DNA from 3 places in the Luteibacter sp. 3190 genome. Region 2 is predicted to be linked to each of the others. Evidence: predicted binding sites of a transcription regulator. Region 2 holds the regulator's gene; each other region holds the start of a gene.
What was found. The regulator FliA, encoded in region 2, starts transcription of late flagellar genes. The targets are predictions, from matches to a motif close to TAAAGTTTNNCNNNCNNNGGCCGATAA.
Positions count from the first base shown of each region.

Region 1 (7,797 bases), 1.3 Mb from region 2:
GAAGCCCAGTTCGCCCGACGGCCGCGACGCTTCGACGGCGCGCGGCGCATCCGCGGCGTAACGCAGCGGATCGACGTGCGCTCCCTTGGACCCCCGCAGCGTGATTTCGTAGAGCGCCGTGACGTTGGCGCCCGCGCCGATGTCGCCGGCGTCCACGGCGTCGTTGTTGAAGTCCTCGCGCGCGAGCGCGCGCTTTTCGTAGCCGATGAGGCGGTACTCGGTCACGACCGCCGGATTGAACTCCACCTGCACCTTCACGTCCTTCGCGATGGTCATCAATGTCGCGGACATCTCGTCGACGAGCACGCGGCGGCCTTCCTCGAGGCTGTCGATGTAGTGGTGACTGCCGTTGCCGGCGTCGGCGAGCGTGACCGCCATCGCGTCGTTGTAGTTGCCCTCGCCGAAGCCGAGCGTGGTCAGGGCGACCCCGCCGCGGCGCTTCTGCGCGATACGATCTTTCAGCGCCTCGATGCCCGTCGTGCCGACGTTGAAGTCGCCGTCGGTGGCGAGGATGACGCGGTTCACGCCGTGCGGTATGAACCCTTTCGCCGCCTGCGCGTAGGCGAGGTCGATGCCCGCCGCGCCGTTGGTCGAGCCGCCGGCGCCGAGCGCGTCGATCGCCGCGAGGATCGTCGCATGACGATCGCCGGGCGTGGACGGCAGGGCGACGCAGGTCGCGCCGGCGTACGTGACCAGCGAGATCCGGTCCCGTGCGCGCAGCTTCGGCACGATCTGTTTCAGCGACGCCTTGAGCAACGGCAGCTTGTCGGGCGAATCCATCGAGCCGGAGACGTCGACGAGGAAGACGAGGTTGCTCGCCGGGATATCCGCCGCGGGCACGTCGTAGCCCTGCACGCCCACCAGCAGCAACTGGCGTTCCGCGTTCCACGGGGCCGGGGCGAGGTCGGTCGTCACCGAGAATGGCTGCTCGCGCGACGCGGGCTTCCCGTACCCGTAGTCGAAGTAGTTGATGAACTCCTCGCTACGCACCGCATCCGCGGGCGGCAGTCGCCCTTCGGAGAGCATGTGCCGCACGTTGGTGTACGAGCCCGTGTCCACGTCGAGGCCGAAGGTCGAGACCGGATCGGTGGCCGCGAGGTGCACGGCGTTCTGCTCGCGATGCGTGTAGTTGTCGCGGTCCACCGGGGCGTAGGGCGCGGGCAGCGACATTTTCCCGCGCGTTGCCACGGGAGGCGAGGCCATGTCGCGAGACGCTGGCGCCGCCAGGGCCGCGACCATCGGAGCCTGCTCGACGATCGCCGCCGGCGGCGAGGGTGGCGGTGGCGGCGCGGCCAATGCGCGTATCGGCAGTGGATGCGGATGCGGGTAACGGCCGTCGGGCATGCAATCGACCGCCGCATCGGGTTCTCGCGGCGCGACGGCGCGTTGCGACGCGGTGGCGGGATCGGGCGCGGTCATGCCGGCGGCGGCGACCAGGCCGGCGAAGAGCAAGGGGAGGGTGACGCGGAGCGTGTTCATCGTGCATGACCTCGTGGGGGACATGACGGTGAAACGGAGCAGGGGACGAAACGGGGTTAACTCATGCGCCGGGTGTCGGCGCGGGCGGCGCCAAGCCGCGGGCCGTCGGGTGCGCCGACCCGGTTCCGACCCGACTGCTTGGCCCGGTACAGGGCCCGGTCCGCGGCATTGAGCAGGTCCAGGGGGCCGCCGTCGGAGCTTGGATGCGCCAGGCCGACCCCGATGCTGATCGTCAGGCGCTGGAATGGGCTCGCCGGGTGCGCGATCTGCAACGACTCGACGTGCGCGCGCAGCGACTCGGCCAGCGCGAGCGCCTCCCCGGGACGCGTCCCGGGCGCCACGACGGCGAACTCCTCGCCGCCGAAACGCGCGATGAAATCGCCGGCGCGCGTGCCATGCGCCAGCATGCCCGCGGCAAGGGCGCGCAGGCATTCGTCGCCGGCGAGGTGGCCGAAGCGGTCGTTGTATTCCTTGAAGAAGTCGACGTCGATCATGAGCAGCGCGATCGGCTCCTGCTGGCCCTGGCGGTGCCATTCGCGCAAGAGGCGCTCGTCGAGCGCCCGACGGTTGGCGAGCCCGGTGAGGCTGTCGACGAAGACGAGGCCCTGCAACTCGTCGCGACTGCGCGAAAGGCGGAATTCCTCCTCGACGAGGTCGACCTGGGCGAGCGTGCCGCGCAGGCCGATCCCGATCACCGCGGCGATCGCGCCGACGATGCCCAGCGTGGGATAGCCGGGGATCACCATCAGGCCGAAGCCGAGCACGCTCATGGCGAGGAACGTGGGGCTGGCGCTCTGCACGAAGCGCACGAGGTAGACGGGCGGGTGCCAGTGGCGTTGCGGCTGGCGCGTGACCGCGGCGATGAACAGCGCGAGGAAGGGCAGGTCGAGCAGGGCGTCGAAGGGCGATGTGCCGAACTCCGGATGACCGGCCAGCGCGACGTGGTGGTTGTAGACGTAACCGCAGATCGCATACGTCACGAAGAACGCCGTGACGCCGCGGAAGAAGAAGTGATCGTCCTTGCGATCGGTGGCGACGTATCGCAGCAGCGCCGCCATGGCGAGGCACGCGTTCTCGAAATCGAGCATGTAGGCGACGTCGGTCGCCTGTTGCGTGCCCATGGCCCCCTGCACGGAGACGATGGAGAACGTGCGCACGTAGAACAGCACGCCCAGGAGCGTCGCCAGGACGAGGTCGATCGACATCGCCCAGCGCTTTCGCGCGGCCACCGGCGCGGACGAAACGGAAACCAGCACCGGCAGCACGTACAGGATGTAGAAGAACATGCTGTCGCCGGGCGCGGGATTCGAGTTGTCCAGCACGTAGTTCTGTCGCGCCGACAACGCCATGCCGGTCATCCACAGCGCGAGGCTGGCCAGCAGCAGCCACCAGCGCCTGTCCCGTGGGGTGCCGGAGCGCGTCCAGGCGTACACGACGCTGCCCATCGCGAGGGCGGCGACGCCGAAGAAGAAGACATACGAAATCGCCATGCCGGGGAGGGGCACGGTGAGCAACGCCAACGCATGAGCCGCGACGAGAGCGACCGCGGCGACCCGGGCTTTCATGGCGAGCCTCCCGCCACCTGCAACCTGGTAGTCATATCGGCCGGCTCGTCGGGATGTTTAGGCACGCGGGCTCATCCGCCTCCCCCCGGAGGACGCAGCGCCATGGTAAAGGCGCGGGGTGGCCATGTGTGAAGAAGTCCGGCAAGCATGCCGCGGAAACGGCGAAAACCGTACAAGATCGCGATTCATGCGAATCGGTAATCTCACCTGTTCCGGGCAGTCGACTTGGATTCGCCGCCCATGGGTCGCAGGATGGGGAGACCCCCCTGAGGAAAGAGGAACGCGCCATGCCCGAACGTCCCCGCAGGATTCCCGGTCCCGATCATCCCATCACCGTCGAACCGGCCGGTGGCCGTGTCGTCGTCCGCTACGGTGACGAGGTGATCGTCGACTCCCGCGCCGCCCTCGTGTTGCAGGAGGCGAGCTATCGCCCCGTCTTCTACCTGCCGCGCGACGACGCGCGAATGGAGGCGCTGCGCCGCAGCGATACCCACACCTATTGCCCGTACAAGGGCGAGGCGTCGTATTTCAGCCTCCCGGGCGACGCGCCCGGCGCCACCGACGCCATCTGGACCTACGAGGCCCCCTACGACGCCGTGGCGCCGATCCGGGACCACCTCGCCTTCTACGCGGACCGCGTCAGCATCGAGCACACGCCGGACTGATGCCTCGCCGCACCACGGAGTTCCCCATGCACGCCATGTTCGACACCCCCGCGCCGCCCGGCGCCGCCGCCGCGCGGCCAGGACCCGCCGCCGCCTCGAGGGCCGACCGCTTCGACGCGGTCAGGGCCCGCACGCTCGCCCTCGTCGCCTCGCTGGGGGCGGAAGACATGGTGGTGCAGTCGATGCCCGATGCCAGTCCGGCGAAGTGGCACCTGGCGCACACGACGTGGTTCTTCGAAACCTTCCTGCTCGGTCCGAACCTTCCGGGTTACGGCGTCTTCGATCCGGACTTCGGCTACCTCTTCAACTCGTACTACGACGCGGTGGGCCCCCGCCACCCGCGGCCCATGCGCGGGCTGCTCACGCGTCCGGCGACGGAGCACGTGCTGGCGTATCGCGAGCATGTCGACGCCCACATGCGCGTGCTTCTGGCACAGGGCTTGTCCGCGGACCTCGCGGCGCTCTTCGAGCTGGGCCTCGCTCATGAGGAGCAGCATCAGGAGCTCCTGGTGATGGACGTGCAGCACCTGTTCGCGCAATCGCCACTGAAACCGGCGTTCGATCCGGCGTGGCCGGGGCTTCCCTCCGAGGGCGTCGCGGGGTTCCGCCCGGTCGGTGGAGGGCCGGTGCCGATCGGCGTGAAGAACGGGGCCTTCGCCTTCGACAACGAAGGTCCCGCGCATACGGTCTGGCTCGAGCCCTTCGAGATCGCCGATCGCCTCGTGACGAACGGTCAGTGGCTGGCCTTCATGGCGCAGGGCGGCTACCGGCGTCCGGAACTGTGGCTGTCCGATGGCTGGGCGCAATGCCAGGAGGAAGGCTGGGACGCGCCGCTCTACTGGCAGCACGACGGCACCGCCTGGTCGCACATGACCCCCGGCGGCTGGCGTCCGGTGGATCCGGATGCCCCCGTCATCCACATCAGCTATTACGAGGCCGACGCGTTCGCCCGCTGGGCCGCCGCGCGGCTGCCGACCGAAGCCGAATGGGAGCACGCCGTCCGCACGCGCGACGACCTGCGCCAGATCGACGACGTGGCCTGGCAGTGGACCGCGAGCGCGTACGCGCCGTACCCCGGCTTCAAACCTGCGGACGACGCCGTGGGCGAGTACAACGGCAAGTTCATGAGCGGCCAGATGGTGCTGCGGGGCGGCGGCTGCGTGACGCCGGCCGGCCACGCGCGTCCGACATACCGGAACTTCTACCGTCCGGCGCAGCGATGGATGTTCTCCGGCGTGCGGCTCGCACGCGACGGCGGCACCGCGCCGGACGGCGATCGCCTGGCCTTCCTGCGCGACACGCTCGCCGGTCTGTCCTCGGCGCCGAAGACGTTCTCGCCGAAATACTTCTACGACGCTACGGGCTCCGAACTCTTCGAAGCGATCTGTCGGACCGCCGAGTACTACCCGACGCGCACCGAGACCGCGCTCCTGCGCGACATCGCACCGGCGCTCGCGGCGTCGATCCCCGAAGACGCCGTATTGCTGGAACTGGGCAGCGGCGCGAGCGACAAGACGCGCATGCTGCTGGACGCCGCGCCCTGGATATCCGCTTACGTGCCGGTGGACATCAGCCCCGACGCGCTCGATGGCGCGGCGAAGCGTCTTCGCGCCGCGTATCCGTCGCTGACCGTGCATCCGCTGGTCGCCGATTTCACCCGCGACATCGAGGTTCCCAAGGCGTTCGCCGGCCGGCCCGTGGTCGCGTTCTTCCCGGGCTCGACGATCGGCAACTTCACGCACGACGAGGCGGCCGATCTGCTGCGCTCGGTGCGCGCACGGCTCGGTGAGGGGGCGCGGTTCATCGTCGGCGCGGACCAGGTCAAGGACATCGACGTGCTGCTGGCGGCGTACGACGATGCCGAAGGCGTCACCGCGGCGTTCAATCGCAACGTCCTCGTGCGGGTGAACCGCGAGCTTGGCGGCGACTTCGACGTCGACGCGTTCGAGCACCGTGCGCTGTGGAACGCGGAACGCGAACGCATCGAGATGCATCTCGTCAGCCGCGTCGACCAGCATGTGACGATCGCCGGGCGAACGTTCCCTCTCGCGGCGGGCGAATCCATCCACACCGAGAACTCGCACAAGTTCACGCCCGCCTCGTTCGCGCGGCTCGCGGCCCGTGGCGGGTGGCGCGTCGAGCGCGAGTGGATCTCGGCGGATCCGGCGTTCGGGGTCTATCTGCTGGAAGCGATCGACTGACTCGATGCCTTGTGGGAGCGGCCAGGGCCGCTCCCACAAGGCACGCGGCCAGCCCGTCTGGATCAGCGCACGTCGTCGACCGAGAGGAAACCGGCGTCGGAAACGCTGATCACCGCGCGGCGGTGATGCAGGAGGCGGGTGGCGTCTTCCGTCGTCGCTCCGATGGCGGCGGCGGTTTCCACCACGCCGACCGGCTTGTTGCCGCGGCGCTTCTGCTTGCCCGAGAACCGCGCCCGGTTGTAGTTCGACCAGCCGGTGAACACGACGGCACAGACGATCGCCACGATGAGGATGACGTTGATGTCGCCCCCGTCGCTGATCGGTGAGAGCACGTGCAGCTGCACGTAGGCGTTGCGCAGGCCGAAGGCCCAGGCGCCCAGCGTCACCAGCGGCAGCCAGAGGAACGCCCAGAAGAGCCACGCGACCACGGTGATGGCGGCGAAGACGGCTTTCTGCGCCTTCGACTGGCGCTCGGGCCGCTGGATGAGGATGGCTTCGGCTTTCATCGCAGGCCCCGGTCCGGGCTGACCCATACCGCACGCGTTCCCTTGCGCTTCATCAGCGCCTTGGGCATCGCGACGATCGAGGTCGCCGTGTTGAGTACCCAGTAGACCAGCGGGTACCAGATCATCCAGTAGTAGTTGCGCCCGATGCGCGTTTCGTAGCGGCGATCGACGAGCAGGCTGATGAGGAACTGCAGCAGGCAGATCGCGCCGAGCACCACGCCGTGCCACTGGGGAAGCAGCGTGTCGATGTACAGCGACGGCGGCAGGGGCATGAGCCGGCCCAGCACCCAGAGCGTCACGATGATCGCCATCGTGTACGACCACAGCAGGCTCATCACGTACTCGAACGCCACGGGCCACATGCGCCGCTGGCGCCACTTGAAGAGCTTCGTCGTGTAGCGCAACAGCACCTCCGAGCCACCCTGGGCCCAGCGAAGGCGCTGTTTCCACAGGCCACGGAGCGTCTCGGGCATCAGGATCCAGCACAGCGCGTTGGGCTCGTAGCGGATCTCCCAGTGGCGCATCTGCAGTCGCCAGCTCACGTCGATGTCTTCCGTGACCATGTCGGTATTCCAGTAGCCGACATCGTGCAACGCGCTCTTGCGGAAGCAGGCGATCACGCCCGAGACCGTGAAGATGCGGCCGTAGACGCGCTGCGCGCGCTTGATCAGGCCGATGATCGACGAGAACTCGCCGACCTGGAGCTTGCCCAGGAGCGTCGACCGGTTGCGGATGCGCGGGTTGCCCGTCACCGCGGCGACGCGCGGGCTCTCGAGCATGTGCATCATCATCCAGTGCGTGGCGTAGTCGTCGAGCAACGCGTCGCCGTCCACGCACACCAGGAAGTCGGCACGCGAGGCCAGCGCGGCGGCGCGCAGTCCCATGGCCTTGCCCTGGTTGCTGGACATGTGGATCACGCGCAGTGCCGGGTACTGCTCCATCAGCTGGTCGAGCTGTGCGCCCGTGTCGTCGGTGGAACCATCGTTGATCGCGATGATCTCGAAGTTCGGATACTGCTGCGAGGCGAGGTGCGCGATCGTCTCGCGCACCTGCTCGCCCTCGTTGTGGCAGGGCACGACGAGGCTGACCATCGGGTATTCGCCGAGCATCCGCGGACGCACGCGCGAGGGTTCCCGGCGCTCCCAGCGGATGAAGTAGATGACGCCGCCGCTCATCCAGATCAGCGACATCACCAGCGGGTAATAGAACGCGAACTCGAGCAACGCGTGGACAAGGCCGCCGTTCATCGCGCGGGCTCCGGGTAGGGATAGTCGGACGCCGAAATGGTCGGGCGTATGGCTTCGAGGCCAGGGTGGTCGCGAATGAAGTCGTCGGGGTAGTAGCCGATGTGGCGAGCCCCCTTCGCCTGAACGGCGCGCAT
Region 1 is NZ_JAVDUO010000001.1:794,523-802,319, forward strand. It holds gene J2X58_RS03770 (VWA domain-containing protein) at 1-1,479, opposite strand, end outside; gene J2X58_RS03775 (GGDEF domain-containing protein) at 1,536-3,044, opposite strand; gene J2X58_RS03780 (DUF427 domain-containing protein) at 3,332-3,709, shown strand; gene egtB (ergothioneine biosynthesis protein EgtB) at 3,736-5,910, shown strand; gene pgaD (poly-beta-1,6-N-acetyl-D-glucosamine biosynthesis protein PgaD) at 5,973-6,416, opposite strand; gene pgaC (poly-beta-1,6-N-acetyl-D-glucosamine synthase) at 6,413-7,663, opposite strand; gene pgaB (poly-beta-1,6-N-acetyl-D-glucosamine N-deacetylase PgaB) at 7,660-7,797, opposite strand, start outside.
Region 1: the regulator FliA is predicted to act here: its motif matches at 3,078-3,104, upstream of J2X58_RS03775 (GGDEF domain-containing protein).

Region 2 (7,797 bases):
CCGGACAACCGGCGCGTCAAGCTGGTGACGGCCCTCGGGCGATAGGACTTGAGACGTCGCGCGGAGAACGCGGGGCGCAAGCGGAAGAAACTGATGGCGTCCCCGCGACGGGCGCCAGGACGAAGACAGGATCGAAGGCATGAAAATCAAACGATTCGTTGCTCCCGACATGCGCCAGGCCATGCGCCAGGTCCGTGACGAACAGGGTCCCGACGCGGTGATCCTGTCGACGCGTCGGATGGACGACGGTATCGAGATCATCGCCGCCCTCGATTACGACGAGGCCCTGGTCCGCGAGGCCGGTTTCGGCATCGACGCGCCGGCGCCGAAGCGCGAAGAGGCGCCGATCCGCGCCCAGCGCGACGAAGCCGAGCGCGCCGCGCGCATCGACCAGGCCCGCGCCGCGACCGCCGCCGCCGTGGAACGCGCCGCGAAGGCGGGCCTCGCCGGGACGGGCAACGCGCCGCAGCGTCAGTCCAGCGCCGCGCTCGCCGCGAGCGTCGCCGACGTGGTCCGCGCGGCCACGGTCGCCCCGGCCAACGATGCCGCCGTCAACGGCGTGCGCGCCGAGATCAACAACCTGCGCGAGATGCTCGAAGTGCAGCTCTCGACGCTCGCCTGGAATCAGATGGACCGCGACCAGCCGCTGCGCGCCCGCGTGCTGCGCGAGATGACCCGTCTGGGCATCGACGGCGACGTCGCCCGCTCGCTCAGCGCCGAACTGCCGCCGGGCATGACGGCCGAGCAGGCGCGGTATCTGCCGCTCGGTATCCTGTCCCGTCACATTCGCACGTCGGGTCGCAACTTCGACACCGTCGGTGGCGGCGTCACCGCGCTGGTCGGCACCACTGGCGTCGGCAAGACGACGACCATCGCCAAGCTCGCCGCGCGCGCGGTGCTTCGCCACGGCGCGTCGAACGTCGCCCTGATCAGCGCCGACCAGTACCGCATCGGCGCCGGCGCCCAGCTTGAGCATTACGGCCGGTTGCTCGGCGTGCGCGTGTTCAACGCCCACGACGCCACCAGCCTGCGCAACGTGCTGTTGCAGCTGCGCGGCCGTCATACCGTGCTGGTCGACACCGCGGGCCTCGCCGGCAACGATCCCAAGCTGCAACAGCAGTTCGAGACGCTGCGCGCGACCTCCGACGTCCGCGTCTGCCTGGTGCTCGCCGCCAACGCGCAGGCGCAGGCGATCGACAACGCCATCCGCGCCTATGCGCCGCTGGCGCCGCAGAGCGCGATCCTCACCAAGCTCGACGAAGCGCCGCTGATCGGCGGCGCCCTCTCGGCGGTGATCCGCCACGGCATGCCGCTGGACTACACCACGGATGGTCAGCGCGTGCCCGAAGACATCGCCACGGCCGACGCGCGCAAGCTCGTCTGCCTGGCCGCACAGCTCCTCAAGCAGCGCAACGACGAACCCGACGACGCCGTCCTGGCCGAACGGTTCGGCCTCTCACCCCCGGCGATGGCCTGACCGGCCGCGCCGCGCCCGCCCGACTCCCTGCGTGACTCCGTCCCATTCCTGCAGTGATCTTTCTATGAACACACACGTCGATACGACCCAGGCCGCCGGCCTCAACTGGCTCGCCGACCGCCGGCCCACCCGCAGCATCGCGATCGCGGGCGGCAAGGGCGGCGTGGGCAAGACCACGGTGGCCGTGAACCTCGGCATGGCCCTGGCCATGGGCGGGCGCGACGTGCTGTTGCTGGACGCCGACCTCGCGATGGCGAACATCGACGTGCTCCTCGGCCTCCAGCCCACGCGGCACCTCGGGCACATGCTCGAAGGCGAATGCGCCATCGAGGACCTGGTGCTCCCGGCCGCGCACGGCCTGAAGGTCATCCCGGCCACGTCCGGCGCCCGTCGCATGGCCCAGCTGCCGAACATCGAGCACGCCGCGGTCATCCGCGCGTTCGACGAGTACACGTTGCCCCCCGAATACCTGATCGTCGACACGGCCGCCGGCATCTCCGACAGCGTGTCGATGTTCGCCGCGGCGTCCGACGAGGTGGTGGTGGTGGTCTGCGACGAGCCTGCCTCGCTGACCGACGCCTATGCCCTGATCAAGGTCATGAGCCGCGAGTTCGCGGTCAACCGCTTCCGCATCGTGGCGAACATGGTCCGGCACGCCCAGGAAGGCCGCCAGCTGTTCGAGAAGCTGTCCCGGGTCACCAACCGCTTCCTCGACGTGTCGCTCGATTTCATGGGGATGGTGCCGCACGACGAGTACCTGCGCCAGGCCATCCGCCGCCAGGCGGCGGTCGTCGACGCCTGGCCGAGCAGCCGCTCCGCGGTCGGATTCAAGAATCTGGCCAGGTCGGTCGATACATGGGGTGAACCCGAGCCCCGCGCGCAGGGCCGTATCGGTTTCTTCGCCGAACGGTCCCACCTGGGGGGAGGGCTGCCACTGTGAGTGTCGCGACCGAATACCTGGAGATCACGCGGATTCCGCCTGACCAACTGGTGAGGACTCACGCGCCGCTGGTGCGCCGCATCGCCTATCACCTGATGGGCAGGCTGCCGCCAAGCGTGGATGCTAACGACCTCATGCAGGCCGGGATGATCGGACTGCTCGAGGCCGCGAGGAATTATTCGCCGACTCGCGCGGCCAGCTTCGAAACCTATGCGGGCATCCGCATACGTGGCGCCATGCTGGACGAACTGCGCAAGACGGACTGGACCCCGCGCTCCGTCCACCGGAAGTTGCGCGAGGTGGCGGAGGTGACGAGGCAGATCGAAAACGAGACGGGCGCGGATGCCGAAGACGCGGAAGTGATGAAGCGGCTGGGCATCGACGCCATGGAATACAACCAGATCCTGGCCGACGCGGCGAGCGCGCGGTTGCTGAGCCTGACGGCGCCCGAAGGCGACGAGGGCGCGGCGATCGACGTCGCGGACCCGGACGCCACGGGCCCGGAAGGATTGTTCGAGCAGGAAGGCCTGCGCGACGCGCTGGCGCAGTCCATCGACGGACTGCCCGAGCGCGAGAAGCTGGTCATGTCGCTGTACTACGATGAAGAACTCAACCTGAAGGAAATCGGTGCGGTGCTGGGGGTGAGCGAATCGCGGGTGTGCCAGATCCATGGCCAGGCCCTGATCCGCCTCCGTGCTCGCATGTCGGGTTGGAAAGACAAGCATTGACGGCATCCCGGTGCCGTCGCCGGTAAGAAGCACGCGCGGTCAGCAAGGCGGAGACGAGTTTTGGACAAGAACATGAAGATCCTCGTGGTGGACGATTTCTCCACCATGCGACGCATCGTCAGGAACCTGCTGGTGGAGCTCGGCTTCACCAACACCCTGATCCAGGAAGCCGAAGACGGCAACGCGGCCCTCGCAATGCTGCGCTCGCAATCCTTCGACCTCGTGGTCACCGACTGGAACATGCCCAACATGACGGGCATCGAGCTCCTGCGCGCCATCCGCGCGGACGCCGCGCTCAAGGCGTTGCCGGTGCTGATGGTCACCGCCGAGAACAATCGCGACCAGATCATCGCCGCCGCGCAGAGCGGCGTGAACGGCTACGTCGTGAAGCCGTTCACGGCCGTCACGCTGAAGGAAAAACTCGACAAGATCTTCGAGCGGCTCGCCGCGGCCGCCGGCTAAGGATGACCATGAACACGATGCTTTCCAGCGGCCGCGACGTCGCCCCCGAACTGCGCGAACTCTTCGAGGCCGACGACAGCGTGGCCTTCGAGCACGCGCTCGACAACCTCCTGCGCACGCGCGAGCAGCACATCTTCCTCGCGCTCGGTCACCTCGCGCGCGACCTGCACGAGTCGGCACGCCGCCTTGCCGCCGATATCTCCACCGACGGCGTCCCGGGCAACATGAGCGACGCGCGCAAGCATCTGCGCGACGTCCTCGAGATGAGCTCGCAGGCGGCCCACCGCACGCTCGACTTCAGCGAGAAGCTGCGCCCCCAGGCGCAGGCGCTGGCCCGCCAGGCCGACGAGGTGCTCGTGCTCGACCAGGCCGATCCGGCGTTCGCCAGCAACGCGACGGCACTGGCCGTGCGCGTGGGCGACTTCGCGCAGAGTTGCGACATCGGGTTCGGCGAAATGGTCGAAGCCCAGTCCTGGCAGGACCTCTCCGGCCAGCGCGTGGCGCAGGTCGAGGCGTTCATGGCGAAGGTCGAATCCTCGCTCGTGGAGCTGGTGCGGCTCACGGGGTCGCTCGCGGGCGGCGCGGCACCGGCGGCCGACAAGGTCAGCCAGGACGAAGTGGACCGCCTGCTCAGCGAATTCGGGTTCTGAGCGCGCTTATGAGCGTGGAGCTGGACAACGAGCTTCTCAACGTCTTCCTCATCGAGGCGCGGGAACTGCTCGAGAGCCTGGGCGAACAGCTGGTGGACCTCGAGTCCACGCCCGGCGACGTCGAACTGCTGAACGCGGTGTTCCGCGCATTCCATACCGTCAAGGGTGGCGCGGGCTTCCTCGGCCTCAATCCGATGGTCGAGCTGTGCCATCGCGCGGAAGATCTCCTCAACGAGGCCCGCAACGGCGCGATCGTGCTCGATGCGGGCTTCATGGACGCGCTGCTGGAATCGCTCGACCTGCTCAACGACATGATGCGCGCCGCCGACGGTGGCGTGCCGATCGAAGCCGCGCCTCGTTCGCTGCTCGATCGCCTGCTCATTCCCGGCCGCGCGGCGACGGCGGCACCGGTGGCGCTCGCGGCACCCGTGGCGGTCGCCGCCAGCGCACCCGCGCGCGCGCACGATCCGATCGAAGACGAATTCGAGGCGATGCTCGACGCCGCCCGCAGCGATCGGGCGCCCACGCCGGCACCGTCCGGCACCATTTCCGACGACGAGTTCGAAGCGCTGCTCGACTCGCTTTACGGCACGGCTGCGCCGGGCTCCGAGCCCGTCGGCGTCGTTCCGGCACCGGTGGTTGAGGCTCCGGCGCCAGCCACCGACCCGAACGCCATCAGCGACGACGAATTCGAGGCGCTGCTCGACAGCCTGCATGGCACGGCCGCGCCCGGCACCACGCCGATTGCGGCGCCCGAGCCGCTTGCGCCGGCGGCGGTGGCAGCGACCGCGGCGCCCGTCGCCCCGGCTCCCGCGTCCAGCACCGACGACACATCGGCGAAGCCGAAAGCCGCGACCGAAAAACGCGGCGCCCAGACGGCCGACACCACCGTCCGCGTCGACACGCACCGCCTCGACGGTCTCGTCGACGCCGCGGGCGAACTCGTGCTGGTGCGCAACCGCCTGAGCAACCTCGCGCCACGCGGCACGAACGATCCCATGGAGCGCGCGATCGGCGAGCTCGAGCGCGTGGCCGAAGATCTGCAGAACGCCGTGCTGCGCATGCGCATGCAGCCGGTGGGCAAGCTGTTCTCCCGCTTCCCGCGCATCGTGCGCGATCTTGCCCGCCAGCTCGGCAAGGAGATCGAGCTCGTCACCGAGGGCGAGGACACCGACATCGACCGCACCGTGGTCGAGGCCCTGGCCGATCCGCTGGTGCACCTGCTGCGCAACGCCGTCGACCACGGCATCGAGATGCCCGACGCGCGTGCCCGCGAGGGCAAGCCGCGCGCCGGCACGGTGCGCCTCGCGGCGGGCCAGTTCGGCGACCGCATCGTCATCACCGTCACCGACGACGGCAAGGGCATGGATCCCGAGGTCCTGCGCCGCAAGGCGGTCGAAAAGGGGCTGATGGACGAGGAGCAGGCCGCGCGCCTCGACGAGCGCGAGTGCTACGAGATCGTGTTCCGCCCCGGCTTCTCCACGGCGAGCCAGGTTTCCGACATCTCCGGCCGCGGCGTCGGCATGGACGTCGTCAAGACCAAGATCGTCGAGCTCGGCGGCACGTTGTCGATCGACTCGCGCGTCGGGCACGGCAGCACGGTCCGCCTCTCGGTGCCACTCACGCTCGCGATCCTTCGCGTGCTGATGGTGCGCGTGGGCGACCGTCTGCTCTCGCTGCCGATGTCGAACGTCGCCGAGGTCTTCGAACTCGTTCCCGGCCAGATCCAGGAACTGGACGGACGCATCGTCGCGGCCCACCGCCAGCGCGCGCTGCCGCTGGCCGACCTCGGCCGCTGGGCCGGCGCGGCGGGGAAGGGCGGTCACGTCGTCGTGGTGCAGATCGGGCACCAGACGCTCGGCTGCCTCGTCGACGAGGTGCTCGGCCGCGAGGACGTCATGGCCAAGCCGCTCGGTCCGTTTCTCAAGGATGTTCCCGGCGTCGCCGGCGCGACCATCACCGGCGACGGCCGGATCGCGCTGGTGCTGGATCTCGCAGGCCTCGCCGACGACGGCGGCCAGGTGCTGCCCTCGCTAAGGATGGCTGTCTGACATGGATATCGTGAGCGTCGTCGGGACGATCCTGGCCTTCGTGGTCATCATCGTGGGAACCATCCTCAAGGGGTCGAGCCTCGACGCCCTGTGGAACCCGGCGGCCTTCGTGATCGTCTTCCTCGGCACGTTCGCCGCGCTGCTCGTGCAGACGCCCGGGGCGGTGCTCAAGCGTGCGTGGAGCATGCTGCCCTGGGTGTATCGTCCGCCCGACATCGAGTCGGAGAACCTCGTCAGCCGCATCGTCGGCTGGAGCGAAATCTCGCGCCGCACGGGCCTGCTCGGTCTCGAGCCGGCCATCGAGCGTGAGACCGATCCGTTCATCCGCAAGGGCCTCCAGCTGCTGGTCGACGGCACGGAACCCGACGCCATGCGCTCGGTGCTCGAAGTGGAAGTGCTCGCGCGCGAGCACACCGACATCGAAGCCGCCAAGGTCTTCGAGAACGCCGGCGCCTATTCCCCCACGATGGGCATCATCGGCGCCGTGATGGGCCTGATGTCGGTCATGCAGAACCTCGCCGAACCGAGCAAGCTCGGCCACGGCATCGCGGCGGCGTTCGTCGCCACCATTTACGGCATCGGCCTCGCCAACCTTTTAGCGCTGCCGATGGCCTCGCGTCTGAAGGGCCTCGCCCGCCAGCGCTCGCAGATGCGCGAGATCCTCGTCGAGGGTCTGGTTTCGATCGCGCAGGGCGACAACCCGCGGCACATCGAGAGCAAGCTGCAAGGGTTCCTGTCGTGAAGCGACGGCACCACGAAGAACACATCAACCACGAACGCTGGGCGATCCCCTACGGCGATCTGATCACGCTGCTGCTCGCCTTGTTCGTGGTGATGTACGCGGTGTCGGCCGTGAACGAGACCAAGTTCCGCGTGATGGCGCAGTCCATCAACGAGGCATTCAACGGCACCGGCAAGGTGATCGAACCGATCCGCGACGCGACGCCGGCCGCGCAGGTGCCGCTGCCGAACCAGTCGCGCTCGCCGACGGCAGCGCCGATCGCGAAGATCGACGTACCGATCCCGCCGCGCAACCTGCCGTTGCCGGGACACGAAGGCGCGGCCGCCGAGCGCCAGGACGCCGCCAACGTCAATACCGCCACCGCGGCGAACACCACGGTGGGCAAGACCGAGAACGCCAGCCTCAGCCAGATCTCCGATGAAGTGAAGCGTGCGATGAAGCCGCTGATCGACAAGAGCCTCGTCAGCGTCCGGCAGACCCCGGACTGGCTGGAGATCGAAGTGCGGACGGACATCCTGTTCCCCGTCGGCGTGGCGAAGCTGCAGCCCGCCGCGGAAGACGTCCTTCGCAAGCTCGCGGGCATCCTCGCGCCGTTTCCCAACGCGATGCGCATCGAGGGCTACACCGACAACACGCCGATCGCGACCGCGCTCTTCCCGTCGAACTGGGAACTGTCGGCCGCGCGCGCGGCGACGGTGGCGCGACTGATCACCACCACGGGCGTGGATCCGCATCGTGTCGGCATCA
Region 2 is NZ_JAVDUO010000001.1:2,103,549-2,111,345, reverse strand. It holds gene flhA (flagellar biosynthesis protein FlhA) at 1-45, shown strand, start outside; gene flhF (flagellar biosynthesis protein FlhF) at 140-1,477, shown strand; gene J2X58_RS09535 (P-loop NTPase) at 1,542-2,417, shown strand; gene J2X58_RS09530 (RNA polymerase sigma factor FliA) at 2,414-3,145, shown strand; gene cheY (chemotaxis response regulator CheY) at 3,206-3,607, shown strand; gene J2X58_RS09520 (protein phosphatase CheZ) at 3,616-4,257, shown strand; gene J2X58_RS09515 (chemotaxis protein CheA) at 4,266-6,308, shown strand; gene J2X58_RS09510 (flagellar motor protein) at 6,310-7,050, shown strand; gene motD (flagellar motor protein MotD) at 7,047-7,797, shown strand, end outside.

Region 3 (7,797 bases), on a different contig from region 2:
GGCCTCGCACTCGCGCCGCAGGTGGCGGCCGCGATCCCGAGGACGGGCATCCAGATGGTCTACGCCTGGCTCTGCGCATCACTGGTCGGCTCCGCGTACGTCGTGGTCACTCTGGCCAACGACGCCGAAGGCGCCACCGAGGACGGTGACGATTTCTGATCCCAGGGATGAGGGATGGCTCAAGAAAAAAGGCCCGTCTCGCGACGGGCCTTTTTTTCTGGCGCGGGAGCATCGCCGGATCAGGGGCGACGCTCGAGCTCCGGGTCTTCCTTGGTGCGCGGCATCAGGTCCTGCTTCGACACGCCCAGCCAGAGGAGGATCGGACTGGCGACGAAGATCGACGAGAGCGTACCGACCAGGATGCCGATCAGCATCGTGATCGCGAAGCCATGGACCACCGGACCGCCGATGAAGAACAGCGCGGCCATCGTGATGCCGGTGAACAGCGACGTGATGATCGTACGCGACAGCGTGCTGTTGATCGAACGGTTGAGCACTTCTTCCGGCGTGGCGTTGCGGCTGGAACGGAAGAGTTCGCGCACACGATCGAACACGACGACCTTGTCGTTGATCGAGTAGCCCACCACCGCGAGCACCGAGGCGAGCACCGTGAGGTCGAACTCGCGCTGAGTCAGCGCGAAGATGCCGAGCGTGACGAGGACGTCGTGCACTTCCGTCGCCAGCGCCGCGATCGCGAAGCGCTTCTCGAAGCGGATCCACAGGTAACCCATGATGCCGACGATGACGAAGATCACCGCGACGATACCGTCGCTGCGCAGCTCTTCGCCGACCTGAGGGCCGACGAACGAGCGGCTCTTCATCGTGACGTCGGGACGGGTGGCCTTGAGCGCCGCGACGACGTCCGCGGCCACGCGCGACGCGGCCTCGTCGTTGCTGAGGTTCGCCGCGCCCTTGTCGTCCTTCGGCTGCAGGCGCACGGAGAATTCGCGCGCGCCGCCGACGGCCTGCACGAGCGGATTCTCCAGGCCGGCGTGTTCGAGCGCCGCGCGGACGTCGTTCACTTCGGCCGGCGAGGCGTACTGCACGTCGACAGCGACGCCGCCGAGGAAGTCCTGGCCGTAGTTGAAGCCCTTCGTGAGGATCAGCGCGACCGAGCCGATCATGAGCAGGATCGCCAGACCGATGCTGTACTTGCGCAGGCCGAGGAAGTTGAAGTTCGAATTGTGGTTGAAGATTTCCATGGCGTCCCTCCCGTCAGACCGACAGGGTCTTGAGCTTGCGGCCGCCGTGAATCAGCGCGGTGATGGCGTGGGTCACCGTCACCGACGTGAACATCGACGTGAGGATACCGATGAACAGCGTGACGCCGAAGCCCTTGATCGGACCCGAGCCCATGGTCATGAGACCCAGCGCCGCGAGCAGATGCGTCACGTTGGCATCGAGAATCGTCGCCCACGCCTTGTCGTAACCCGTGCGGATCGACGCCAGCGGCGACGAGCCGTTGCGCAGTTCCTCGCGGATGCGTTCGCAGATCAGCACGTTGGCGTCGATCGCCATGCCGAGGGTGAGCACGATACCCGCGATGCCCGGCATGGTCAGGGTGACCCCGACCAGCGACATCACGGCGACGAGCAGCACGAGGTTGAAGAACAGCGCGATGTCCGCGACGAGGCCGAAGAGCTTGTAGTAGATCGCCGCGGCCACCAGCACGAGGCCGAGGCCGAGCATCACCGCCTTGAAGCCCTTGTCGATGTTGTCGGCGCCCAGGCTGGGACCGATCACGCTCTCGCTGACGATGTCGACGGGCGCCGCGAGCGAACCGCCGCGCAGGAGCAGCGCGAGCTCGGAGGCTTCCTGGTCGTTCGGCAGGCCGTTGGTCGAGAACTGCTTGCCGAACGGCGAGCTGATGTTCGCGTAGTTGATCACCTCCTCGGTGATCTTCGGCGTCTTGATCTCCTTGCCGTCGACCGTCTTGGTCTCGACCGTGCGCGTGATGTAGAGCACCGCCATCGGCTTGCCGACGTTGTCGTTGGTGAACTCCTGCATCTTGCGCGCGCCGGCGCTGTTGAGCGAGACGCTCACGTTCGGCGTGCCGTTCTGCTGATCGCGACCGGAAACCGCGCTGGTGAGCTCGTCGCCCTTCGCGATCACCTTCTTGCTCAGCAGGTACGGACGGCCGTCCCGGCCGTAGTACAGCTTGGCGTCCGGCGGCACGCTGCCCGAGCGGGCGGCGTCCACGGCCTGCTGCGGCGTGTACAGGCCGGCACGGTATTCGAGCGTGGCGGTGGCACCGATGATCTTCTTGGCCTCGGCGGTGTCCTGGACGCCGGCGAGGTCGACGATGATCTGGTTCGGGCCCTGCTGCTGGATCAGCGGCTCGGACACGCCGAGGGCGTTCACGCGCTGGCGCAGCGTGGTCACGTTCTGCGTGATGGTGCTCTGGGCCAGTTCGCGCAGCTTCGCCGGCTTGACCGTGGCGTTGAGGATGAAGCGGTTACCGGTGGTCGGACCGTCGTTGACGGCGAGGTCCGGGTAATCGGTGCCGATCAGCGTGGCCGCCTGCTGGCGGTCGGCGTCCGAACGCAGCACGACGCTGACGCCCTGGCCGCGCGCATTGCGGTTCACCGCGTCGTACGAGACGTTCTTGTCGCGCAGCAGCGAGCGGATGTCGTCGGCGTAGCGCGTTTCCTGCGCGTCGATCACGGCGTTCTGGTCGACCTCCATCAGGAAGTGCACGCCACCCTGAAGGTCGAGGCCCAGGGGCATCGAGTTCGCGTTGATCGAACGCAGCCAGCCCGGTACCGTGGACGCGAGGTTCAGCGCCACGGTGTAGTTCTCGCCGAGGCCCGTGCGCAGGGCGTCGGACGCCTTGGCCTGCGCGTCCACGCTCGGGAAGCGCGCCAGCAGGCGCGTGCCCTTTTCGTCGAGCTCCAGGGATGTCGCCGGCACCTTCGCGGTGGCCAGCATGCCCTCGACCTTGGTCTTCAGCGCGGGGTCGACGGCGGCCCCGCGGTTGCCCGAGATCTGCACGGCGGGCTGCGGCGGGAAGACGTTCGGCAACGCATACACGATGCCGAACAGCAACACGATCACGACCAGCGCGTACTTCCAGCGTGGAAAATCACTCATGCCTTACATTCCGTGAAAGCGGCCGAGCACCGGCCGCGGCTGACGCTATGGAAGAGGAAAGTCTTACGACTTCTTCAGGCTGCCCTTCGGCAGGACCTGGGTGATCGAGCCCTTCTGCACCTGGACGACGGTGCCCGGGGCGATCTCGACACGGACGAACGACTCGCCCACGTCCTCGATGCGGCCGGCCATGCCGCCGCTCATGACCACCTCGTCGCCCTTGGCCAGTGCGGCCAGAAGCGCGCGGTGCTCCTTCTGCCGCTTCATCTGCGGCCGGATCATCATGAAATAGAAGATGCCGAACAGCACCGCCATCATGATCAGCGGCGAGAAGCCAAAGGCCCCCTGCGGAGCGGCGCCGGCGGCGGGAGCGGTGGCCTGGGCAATGGCAGCGAACGTCGGAAGGCTCATCGGATTTCTCGCAAGTCATGGAACGGCCAAGGAAAAGCTGCCGTTCACGTAAAAAGATCGTGGATTATGCCACGCACCCCGGCGGTTATGTACCGCACCCCGTCAAGGGGTTGGGGGCGCCAGGGCACCCCTGCAAGGCCGGATCAGCCGTCGGTGGCGCCCTTGCGACGCGCCTCATAGAACGCCGCCACGAAGTCCTCCAGACCGCCGGCCTCGATGGCGCCACGCAGTCCGGCCATGAGCCTCTGGTAATGACGAAGGTTGTGCATCGTCGCCAGCTGGCTGCCGAGGATCTCGTTGCAACGGTCGAGGTGGCGCAGGTAGGCGCGGGAAAAACCGTTGGCGCAGGCGTAGCAGTCGCAGCCTTCCTCGATCACGCGGGTGTCCGTCGCGAACTTCGCGTTACGGATGCGCAGGGTGCCGGCGGCCGTGAAGAGGAAGCCGTTGCGGGCGTTCCGGGTCGGCATGACGCAGTCGAACATGTCGATGCCGCGGCGCACCGCCTCCACGATGTCTTCCGGCCGGCCCACACCCATGAGGTAACGGGGGCGATCCTTCGGCAGCATCGGCAGGGTGAAATCGAGCGTGTGGTTGCGCTCGGCTTCCGGCTCGCCCACGGCCAGACCGCCCACCGCGTATCCGTCGAAGCCGATCTCGATCAGGCGCTCGGCCGAGCGGCGGCGGAGGTTTTCGAACGTGCTGCCCTGGACGATGCCGAACAGCGCGTTTGGGTTCTTCAGGTCGTCGAAGGCCCGCCGCGAACGCTCGGCCCAGCGCAGGCTCAGCTCCATGGAGTCCGAGGCGACGCGCTCCGTCGCGGGATACGGGGTGCACTCGTCGAAGATCATGGCGACGTCGGAGTCCAGCACCTTCTGGATCCGCATCGATTCCTCGGGCGAGAGGAACACCTTCGAGCCGTCGACCGGCGAGGCGAACGTGACGCCTTCTTCCGTGATCTTGCGCTTGTGCGCCAGCGAGAAGACCTGGAAGCCGCCGGAATCGGTAAGGATCGGCTTGTCCCAGCCGATGAACTTATGCAGCCCGCCGAACTCGCCGACGATCTCCAGACCCGGGCGCAGGAACAGGTGGAAGGTATTGCCGAGGATGATCTCCGCGCCGGTGTCGAGGACATCGCGCGGGGTCATGGCTTTCACGGAGCCGTAGGTGCCCACGGGCATGAAGGCCGGCGTTTCCACGGTGCCGCGGCCGAAACGGAGACGGCCGCGCCGGGCCGCGCCATCGGTGGCGAGGAGGTCGAAAGGGAGCTGGGTCATCCGCCCATTCTAACCTGCCGGCGCGGGGCGGAGGTTTGCCGATAAGGCATGGTCCAAGGGCGCGCCCGACCTAAAGTTTCGTAAAAACCCGCCGATCCCTTGGGACACAGGAGCGTGCCCACCGAGGGTGCGCCTGGCGCCGGGAGGGCATCCCCCTTGATCATCCAGCCGACCAGTCTCGCTGCCCAGCTCTGGGCCGGCGCGGCCGCGGGCACCACGGCCGCAGCGGACAGCTGGCGGGTCGGGACCCTGCTGTCGGCGCGCATCATGGGGCAGACCGACATCGGCAAGCTGTTGCTCGACATCGGCGGGATGACCGTCGAAGCCGACGCGCCGGGCGGCCAGTTGCCACAGCAGTTCCAGGTGCGCGTGCTGACCCAGGGCGCGCAGCCGCAGCTCGAGATCGTCCCGGGCAACACCGACGAACGCGTCGCCATGCAGGGCCTGCGTGAACGCCTGCCGCTGCAGAACGGCTACGCGCCTCTGCTCGGCGTCCTCGCGGCGCTCGGTCGTCGCCCCGTCGCACGGATGCTGCCGGCGCCACTGCGCGCCGCGCTGGCCACCCTCGAAGCCGCCATCAGCAAACCGTCCGACGTCAGTTCGCCGCTTGGCATGAAGGAGGCGATCGCGAAGAGCGGCGCGTTCCTCGAGGCCCATCTCGCGGAGCCGAAGCACGAGACGCCCGCCGCCGACGACTTCAAGGCGGCGCTGCTCGCCCTGCGCCGCGCGCTCGCCGACATTCCCACCGGCCGGCCGGGCACCCAGCTCGCCCGGCCAGCCAGCGACACGCCACCGCCGCTTGTGCAGCGGGCGCTCGTCGCCCAGCCGCGAGCCCCCGAACTCAGCCTCGGCGACGACGACATCGAAGCCGTCGTCGGCCAGCTGCGTACGGACACGCGCGCGGCCCTGTCGCGCGTCGAGATCGCGCAGCTGGAATCGCACCCGCAGGCGGGCGTGTGGATGATCGAAGTGCCGCTCGCCGCAGGGCGCGGCTACGACGTGCTGCAGATTCGTATCGAGGAAGGCCAGCCGCTGCCTGGCGACACCGAGGGCCCGTGGACGGTGGGTTTCGCCATCGATCCGCCGTCGCTCGGCGCCGTGCAGGGCGAGATCCAGCTCCGCGTGCCGCGTGTTTCCGTCCGCCTGTGGGCACAGCGTCCCGAAACGGTCGCGCATCTCGAGAACGCGTTCGTCGTGCTGCGCCGCCTGCTCGAAAAGAGCGGCCTCATCCTCGACCACTTCAGCTGCATGCACGGCCTGCCGACGCCGAGCAGCGCCTACAGCGCCGTCCTGCTGGAAGCCCGCGCATGACGACGGCCCTCCCCTCGCCCCGGCGCAGCGTCACGTTGCGCCTCGCGTCCCCCACGAGCAACGGCAACAGCCAGCGCATCGACGCCCACGGCGTGAAGACGATGCTCGAACGCGCGCAGGCACTAGGCCTCGCACCGCAGCTCGATCCGCAGATCGCGACGCTGCTCGCCGCGGTACGCCTGCGTGACGACGTGCCGCCGGAACTCTACGCGGCACTGTCGGCCGTGGTCGGGACGTTGCTCGCCGCCACGGACGGATAGGCGCGACCGGCGACTTCTTGATCCGGTGGGAAGCGCGCTCGCGCGCGAACGGGTGCTCGCCGCGAGCGCACATCCCAATGACGCATTACGCCATCGTCGAGAGGATCGGACCGGCGACCGCCTTCGAGACGGCGAGACCGCCACCCGGGACAGGCCGATAGGTGTCGGCGGGAATCACGAAGTCGCGGACCTTGATCGCCGCGAGGGCATACGGGTTCGCCTTGTAGTGGTCGCGCAGCAGGTACACGTTTTCGTTATCGACATCCGCATCGCGGACACTGCGCAACAAGGACATGAACCGCACGCCGCGATCGACCGTTGCGTCGAGGTTCGCGACGGGTGGATGGTCGATGTATCCGGTTACCGTCTCCGTCAGATAATAGTCGCGACTTCCGTCCCCGTAAGCGTATGCGACCGAGCGATTGAACTCCGTTGCCAGGCAGAGGAGATCGGGTAACTCGTTGAGGCGCGCCTCGAGCCAAGCCGCTTGGTCCGGATCCAGATCTGCATCGACGACCTTGAGCGACTGGCCGTCCTTTCGAAGATCGAACGTCCTCGACACCACATCCGGGCGCTCGACAGCCAGTCGGGCCAGCATGGGAACGAGGGCCTCCGCGAATCGCGTGAAGGCACTCCCCATCCGCAGCTGATCGTTAGCCATGATCGCAGAATCATGTCCCTGCGCCTCATGGCGCTCGTCAAGCGCCTCCGCGTACGCTTTCGAGTCCACGGTCATCAGCGTGTCGCCTGGTCGCTGCCCTTCCCGCATCGCGAGTGCAGCGAAGACGGTACCTTTGGCCGGGACCAGTGATGCATCGGGACCTTTGCAATGACCTGAAGAGGTGACGTTCATGACTGGCTCCTTTCGCGGGTCACCAAGGCCGCGTTCGCGTCGATCGACGCGTCGTAGACCGGACCGATGGCCATGGTTTCGCAGCCGGGAACCGGTGGGGACGTTGCGCCGGCAGTCGCGGACTGTGCATGGGCGCCGCAGGTGCAGGTCAGCATGAGCAGCGCGACGCCGCTCCAAAGGATATTTCGCTGCATCGAAGGCTCCTCGTGGGACAGGAACCAGCAACGTACGAGGCGGAGGTGTTCGCGTATGTCGGGCGACGGCGCGCGTGTGGGCTGCGGGTCGCCCGCGCTGCGCTGTCGCCAGATTGCCCGCTGCCGCGGGATCGCCGATACGATCGGCTCCCACCAGACTGGGGCCAGGCCTCTTCGGACGAGAAGGTCGCACCGCAGCTAGACCCGCCGATCGCGACGTAGTCGCCTCCAGCGACGGATTGGCACCCAAGGGATTTCTTGATCCTGTGGGAAGCGCGCTCGCGCGCGAACGGGTGCTCGCCGCGAGCGCACATCCCAATGACGCTTTACGCCATCGTCGAGAGCATCGGACCGGCGACCGCCTTCGAGACGGCGAGACCGCCACCCGGCACAGGCCGATAGGT
Region 3 is NZ_JAVDUO010000002.1:115,149-122,945, forward strand. It holds gene J2X58_RS10435 (hypothetical protein) at 1-159, shown strand, start outside; gene secF (protein translocase subunit SecF) at 240-1,202, opposite strand; gene secD (protein translocase subunit SecD) at 1,216-3,090, opposite strand; gene yajC (preprotein translocase subunit YajC) at 3,154-3,501, opposite strand; gene tgt (tRNA guanosine(34) transglycosylase Tgt) at 3,645-4,775, opposite strand; gene J2X58_RS10460 (flagellar hook-length control protein FliK) at 4,932-6,086, shown strand; gene J2X58_RS10465 (hypothetical protein) at 6,083-6,346, shown strand; gene J2X58_RS10470 (hypothetical protein) at 6,432-7,199, opposite strand; gene J2X58_RS10475 (hypothetical protein) at 7,196-7,393, opposite strand; gene J2X58_RS10480 (hypothetical protein) at 7,720-7,797, opposite strand, start outside.
Region 3: the regulator FliA is predicted to act here: its motif matches at 4,847-4,873, upstream of J2X58_RS10460 (flagellar hook-length control protein FliK).